Regions from separate parts of the Tritonibacter sp. SIMBA_163 genome, predicted to be linked through region 3. Evidence: riboswitches for the same ligand, from Rfam matches in the RefSeq annotation. Region 3 holds a riboswitch; each other region holds the start of a gene.
The links. Region 3 has a riboswitch for thiamine pyrophosphate ahead of thiC (phosphomethylpyrimidine synthase ThiC). Riboswitches for the same ligand answer to the same signal wherever they lie in the genome.
Positions count from the first base shown of each region.

Region 1 (2,265 bases), on a different contig from region 3:
ACGCGTCAGAGACCATGAATTGCAGGAACTGATCCGCCAGCTCTGGCTGATCGCTGGACGCCAGCTTGCCCGCGACCTCCACCTGCATGTAGTGGCCTTCGTCAAACACCGCCGCCGCCTTGGTGTCATCTTCCTCGGCAATCAGGTGATAGGCGGGCGAGGTGGTGTAGGACAGGACCATGTCCGCCTCACCTTCGAGGAACAGGCCATAGGCCTCGGACCAGCCTTTGGTCACGGTGACGATATTGTCGCTCAGACCCTCCCAGATCGCGGGGGCTTCGTCGCCATAGGCGGCCTTCACCCACATCAGCAGGCCAAGGCCGGGGGTGGAAGAGCGCGGATCCTGGATCACGATCTTTGCATCACTCTCGGCCAGCGCCTTGAAGTTCGTGGGTGCGTCGGCATCGGCATTATGCACAAAGGCGAAATAGCCCCAGTCATAGGGGGCGAACATCTCGTCCTGCCACTCCACTGGCAGAGCATATTCCGCTGTCACTGAAATCGGCGCAAACAGACCGGTGTCCTTTGCCGCCGCCGTCAGGTTGGTGTCGAGCCCCAGCACAACATCGGCGTCAGAGCGCGCCCCTTCCAGCTTGATCCGTGCCAGCAGCGCGGCGCCATCGCCCGCACCGACAAATTTCAGATCGCAACCGCAGGTCGCCTCAAAGGCGGTTTCTACCGCGGGGCCGGGCCCCCATTCAGAGACAAAGCTGTCATAGGTATAGACCACCAATTCCGGGGTCTCGGCCGTGGCTGCTGTGGACAGGGCGATCGCGCCCGCAACACTGCTCGCAAGAACGAGGGTTTTCATGTCAGTCTCCAGTGCGGCGTGAGGCGAGGGGGATCCGGGCATCGCGTGCCGGAAGATCCGAAACCTTCCCTCCGCCGGTATAATCCGGTTCAGGTTCAGCGGGTTCGTCAATCGACATCTCAGCGCATTGATCTGCGCACCCCGAGGTGAGGAGGACACTAGGGCTGACATCAAAGCTTGGCAAGGTCGCGCATGCAGGGCCTGGATGGGGCGGAGGGGGAGGGCTTTTGCCTTGGAGGATTTAAGACACCCCTCCTGACCTAATGTTTCGCGCGCGAAACATTGGGGGAGACATTCTGTCCTTTCTGCGGGGTTAATGCGCCACTCTCTTTTCCCGCGCCGCCTTTGCCGTTAAAGGGGCAGGACATAAGGAGACCCGCGCGCATGTCCATGAACTCTTTCGGCCACCTCTTCCGTGTCACCACCTGGGGCGAAAGCCACGGGCCTGCCCTCGGTGCAACTGTGGATGGCTGCCCGCCGAATGTGCCGCTGGATGCGGATATGCTGCAGCAGTGGTTGGACCGGCGCCGTCCCGGCCAGAACAAGAACACCACCCAGCGCAACGAGCCGGATGCGGTGAAGATCCTGTCCGGTGTGTTCGAGGGTCATTCCACCGGCACTCCGATCCAGCTGATGATCGAGAACACGGATCAGCGTTCGAAGGACTATGGCGACATCGCCCAGACCTTCCGCCCCGGCCACGCGGACATCACCTATTTCCAGAAATACGGCAACCGCGATTATCGCGGCGGCGGACGTTCATCCGCCCGCGAAACCGCCGCGCGGGTGGCCGCTGGCGGCGTGGCACGCGCGGCGATCAAGGCGCTGGTGCCGGGGCTGGAGATCACCGGTTACATGACCCGCATGGGCGAGATGGAGATCGACCGCAGCCGCTTTGACTGGGATGCGATCCCGCAGAATGATTTCTGGATTCCCGACGCCGACGCCGTGCAGGACTGGGAAGACTATCTACAGGCCCTGCGCAAGGATCACGATTCGGTTGGCGCTGTGGTCGAAGTGGTGGCGCGCGGCGTCCCCGCAGGCATTGGCGCGCCGGTCTATGGCAAGCTCGACACCGATCTGGCGGCCGCGATGATGTCGATCAACGCCGTGAAGGGCGTGGAAATCGGCGAGGGCATGCAGGCGGCTCAGCTGAAAGGCTCCCAGAATGCCGATGAGATCTTCATGGGCAACGATGGCCAGCCGGTCTATTCCTCCAACCACGCTGGCGGCATCCTTGGCGGCATTTCCACCGGTCAGGACGTTGTGGTGCGCTTTGCGGTCAAGCCGACCTCCTCGATCCTGACGCCGCGCCAATCGATCCGCAAGGATGGCTCTGCCGCCGAGGTGATCACCAAGGGCCGCCATGATCCTTGCGTTGGCATCCGCGCGGTGCCTGTCGCCGAGGCGATGATGGCCTGCGTCATTCTCGACCACCTGCTGCTGCATCGCGG
Region 1 is NZ_JAWJBP010000022.1:11,439-13,703, forward strand. Features, by position in the region: gene thiB (thiamine ABC transporter substrate binding subunit) at 1-811, opposite strand, end outside; TPP riboswitch at 861-965, opposite strand; gene aroC (chorismate synthase) at 1,196-2,265, shown strand, end outside.
Region 1: linked by a shared signal. The riboswitch ahead of thiB (thiamine ABC transporter substrate binding subunit) and the one ahead of thiC (phosphomethylpyrimidine synthase ThiC) in region 3 are both predicted to bind thiamine pyrophosphate.

Region 2 (2,265 bases), on a different contig from region 3:
GGGCACGCCGCTGTCGATCAGGCCGTTGTAGAGGTCCATCAATGCCCTGCGCGGGTCGAGATGCGCCTCACCTTCGAAGAACAATCCCTGCCCGTAGCCTGGCAAATCAGGCTCCAGCGTGGCGATCTGCGCACCGACCTCCTGAAACCCTTCCGTCCGGCGGGCAAAGCGGCGCAGATCCGGCAGATCCCGCCGCCCCGCAACAACCAAAGTGCCACGATGGGTGACCTCGGTGCGCGTCTGCCACCAGCGGATTGCGTCCTGCCCCAGTCGCAAAACCGGCTCTTCGGCGTTTTCATACTCGCACCACGGCGCGAGCATGCCACCCGCCCACCAGGAACAGCCGTGCGCACCGGGCGGACCGGACGGGTCAAACACCTGTACGGTGGCGCCACGCGCGACCAGTTCCGAGGCCACGGCCAGACCGGCCACCCCGGCCCCTATGACGGAGTAAACTGTCATGCGGACCAGAACCTGTGGAAATGGTGAACCGGACCGTGGCCCTGACCGATCTGCAGATCATCCGCCGCTGCGATAGCGCCTTGCAGATAGCCGTGCGCCTCTGACACCGCCGCGTCCAGTGGCAGCCCCTTGGCCAGCCCGGCCGCAATGGCAGACGACAGGGTGCAGCCGGTGCCATGAGTGTTCTTGGTGTGCTGACGCGCCGCGCTGAAGCGCGCAACCTCCGCGCCAGCCTCAATCAGGATGTCCTCGCAGATTTCGCCCTCGGCATGACCGCCCTTCATCAGAACCGCCTGCGCCCCCAACGCACAGAGGGCGCGGCCCTGTTCGACCATATCCTGCGCGGATGTGGCGGTGGGACGGTCCAGCAGGCAGGCCGCTTCGGGCAGGTTCGGGGTGATGATCCGAGCGCGCGGCAGAAGCACGCGGCACAGCGTGGACACCGCTTCTGGCGCCAAGAGCGCATCGCCGGATTTGGCGATCATCACCGGGTCAAGCACAATCGCGCCATCAAAGTCTGCGATGGCCCGGGCGACACAGTCGATGATCTCTGGCGTTGCCAGCATGCCGATTTTGATCGCGCCCACATCCAGATCACTCAGCACCGCGTCGATCTGCGCGGTGATCATGTCCAGCGGAATACCATGCACACCCGTCACGGCCTGCGTGTTTTGCGCGGTGATGGCGGTGATCACACTGGCCCCGTAGACCCCAAGCGCAGACATGGTTTTCAGATCCGCCTGAATGCCGGCCCCGCCGCCACTGTCAGACCCGGCAATGGTCAAAGCGATATGCGCCATAGCGATGCTCCTTACGACAAAAGGGCACCGGGCATAGAAACTGTCTGCATATCAGAAGACCGTTCCCTCCGCCGGAATTGCCCGGATCAGGTTCGATGGGTTAACGCTTGCGCATCTCTCAGCCTCGACGAGGCACCCCAACGGTTCACATGTGCGGTAACAACTCCGTCGCGCGAAGTCAAACCTCTCGCCCGTCGTTCAGCGTGCTCAACCTGAGCGTTCCGCCAGACCCGCACCTTTGTCGGTATGGTCCGCAGGGTATCACCCACGCAAACTGCACGCGGACCGGCATCGCCGAAATCGGCGCGATAAGCGGTTGATCGATCTCGCCTTTTTTGGCTTCCGAGGTCTTTTTCAGGAACAGCAGGTCAGGACGGAACCTGACTGCGCAGCTTCGCCAGTCGCAAAGCGCGGCACCTGATCTGCCAGTATCACAGGGGCGCAATCCGCTCGAAATCAGGAGAGTTCTGCAACCGCCAACTCTGCCATCCGCAGGATCGCATCCCGGTTTGCCGCCACCGCGACAAAGCGGGCGTTGTGGCAGAACTTTGCCCCCTCAACACCGCAGGCGTGTTCCAGAGCCGCATCTGTCAGTCCCGCCCAAGCTTCTGGCAGGTCAGCACGGCTTTCGAAGGTATCGCCACTCTTGCGGATGGTCGTCAGCGCCCAGTCTCCGTCGCGCGGGTGAATGACGAACAACAGATGATCCGCGCCCGTCTTTTCAACAGCCGACCGGAACGGCATTCCCATCGGCAGTTCCAGAATTGGCGAGTCGCCGGCCTCCTTGATCGACTGGGTCACCATCGTTTCGGCCCGGTTCTTCGAGGCCTTACCACGGACCGAGGCCTCAACAAATGCACGCGCAACGCCCAGAGCATCTGCAAAGGCGCGGTCATCTGCATCGGGGCTTCTGTCGTCGAACACCGGTTTCAGCGTCTCAAGCAAAACGGGCAGCGTCATCCCCGACAGCGGTCCTGCAACTGACGGTTCCAATGCGCCATTG
Region 2 is NZ_JAWJBP010000016.1:39,642-41,906, reverse strand. Features, by position in the region: gene R0J92_RS17550 (FAD-dependent oxidoreductase) at 1-462, opposite strand, end outside; gene thiD (bifunctional hydroxymethylpyrimidine kinase/phosphomethylpyrimidine kinase) at 459-1,262, opposite strand; TPP riboswitch at 1,309-1,412, opposite strand; gene R0J92_RS17540 (MYG1 family protein) at 1,719-2,265, opposite strand, start outside.
Region 2: linked by a shared signal. The riboswitch ahead of thiD (bifunctional hydroxymethylpyrimidine kinase/phosphomethylpyrimidine kinase) and the one ahead of thiC (phosphomethylpyrimidine synthase ThiC) in region 3 are both predicted to bind thiamine pyrophosphate.

Region 3 (2,265 bases):
ATCCGTCGTGAGCGGCCCCAGCGTGTAAAACGGCGCCTCGTGGCAGCACTCCAGCTGCTTGTCCATGTTCTCCTTGATCTTGTGCATGGCCACATGGCCCGGCCCTTCGATCATCACCTGGCAATCCTTGGCCCAGGCGACCTTGGTCAGCTCGCCCAGCGTTTCCAGCTCGGCAAATTGCGCCTCGTCATTGGCGTCCGCGATCGAACCCGGGCGCAGCCCATCGCCCAAGGAAAACGACACATCATAGCGGCGGCAGATATCGCAGATCTCCTCGAAATGCTCGTAGAGGAAGCTCTCCTTGTGATGATGCAGGCACCACTTCGCCATGATCGACCCACCGCGCGATACGATCCCGGTGACGCGTTCCACGGTCATCGGCACCATATGCAGCCGCACGCCCGCGTGGATGGTGAAGTAATCGACTCCCTGTTCGGCCTGTTCGATCAGCGTGTCGCGGAACACCTCCCAGGTCAGATCTTCGGCAATGCCATTGACCTTCTCCAGCGCCTGATAGATTGGCACGGTGCCGATGGGCACGGGGCTGTTGCGGATGATCCATTCGCGGGTGTTGTGAATATTGCGGCCCGTGGACAGATCCATCACTGTATCCGCGCCCCAGCGGATCGCCCAGACCAGCTTGTCCACCTCTTCCTCCATCGAGGAGGTGACGGCGGAGGTGCCCATATTGGCGTTGATCTTCACCTTGAAATTGCGGCCGATGATCATCGGCTCCAGCTCCGGGTGGTTGATGTTGGCGGGGATGATGGCGCGCCCGGCAGCGATCTCTGCACGCACGAATTCCGGCGTCACATAGTCTGGGATATTGGCCCCGAAATCCTCCCCATCGCGGCTGCCATGGCAGGGCGATAGCTCACGCAGCTGGTTCTCGCGGATGGCGATATACTCCATCTCCGGCGTGATAAGACCGGCCCGCGCATAGGCCAGCTGCGTCGGGGCGGCATCGCCCTTGCCCCGCAGGGGCGCGGGCCGCACCGGGAACTCCGGCACCAGCCGATCACCCGCGACAAAGCCGTTGTCCGCAGGGGTAACATCGCGGCCCTGATAGTCTTCCACGTCGCCCCGGGCCTTGATCCACGCGGCGCGCACCGGCGCGAGACCATTGCGAATATCGGTGAGGATTTCGGGGTCCGTATAGGCCCCGGAACTGTCATAGACCGGCAGCGGCGCCTCGCCTGCGGTCGGGTGGGTGGCAATTTCGCGCATCGGCACGCGGATGTCTGCATGCATCTCGCCTGCCACATAGATCTTGCGCGACGCAGGCAATGCGCCCGTCGTGACCTTTGGGGTGATCTTGGGGGTGGGGACGTTCATCTTGGTGCTCCTCGAGTCCATTCTCAAAAAGACACCAATTGAGCCGGGCCGGAGGAAAACGGGGCAGGGGGTACAGATCCTGCCGTGTCAGAGCAGAGGCTCCCACCTGTACCGGGCGGGGCGCGACTGTCCTAGCTTCCTACGCCAGTATCAACTGGGTCAGGTTCTAAGGGTCGCGTCACCGGGATTTCTCCCCGTCTGCCTCTCAGTCCCCTCGGCGGGACTCCCCTGCGTAGCCCTAGGGGTAGGGGAGGGCACAGCGTGTCGTCAAGGAGTTTCTCGCCGCCGGGGGTGGCATCCATCACAGGCGCACCTGTCGCGCAAAACGTGCTTTCATCAAAGCTGAGCGGTGGAAAATTGCGCTGAAATTCAAATGCCTGTGCGCTTGCGACTCATTTCATATATTATCTATAAAATAAAGGTTCACCCACGGCGTGTGCCGTTCCACCTATTCCAGCGAGGTTTTTCCATGCTCGATACGCCGCCTATCCGTACCAACTGGACCCGGGAAGAGGCAGAGGAGATCTACGCCCAGCCCTTCATGGATCTGCTGTTTCAGGCCCAGAACCTGCACCGGCAGATGTTTGATCCCAACGCGGTGCAGAAATCGCGCCTGCTGTCGATCAAGACCGGCGGCTGCGCCGAGGATTGCGCCTATTGCTCGCAATCCGCCCGCAATGGCGCGCAGCTGCCAGCTTCAAAACTGATCGAGGTGCAGCGGGTGATTGCCGAGGCCAGGAAGGCCCGCGATGCCGGCGCCACCCGCTACTGCATGGGTGCGGCCTGGCGCGGGCCCAAGACCCGCGACATGGCGCAGCTGGAGGCGATGATCGAAGGCGTCAAGGCGCTGGGGATGGAGACCTGCATGACGCTCGGAATGCTGGAACAGGATCAGGTGCTGCGCCTGCGGGATGCGGGTCTGGATTACTA
Region 3 is NZ_JAWJBP010000004.1:31,435-33,699, forward strand. Features, by position in the region: gene thiC (phosphomethylpyrimidine synthase ThiC) at 1-1,335, opposite strand, end outside; TPP riboswitch at 1,455-1,575, opposite strand; gene bioB (biotin synthase BioB) at 1,805-2,265, shown strand, end outside.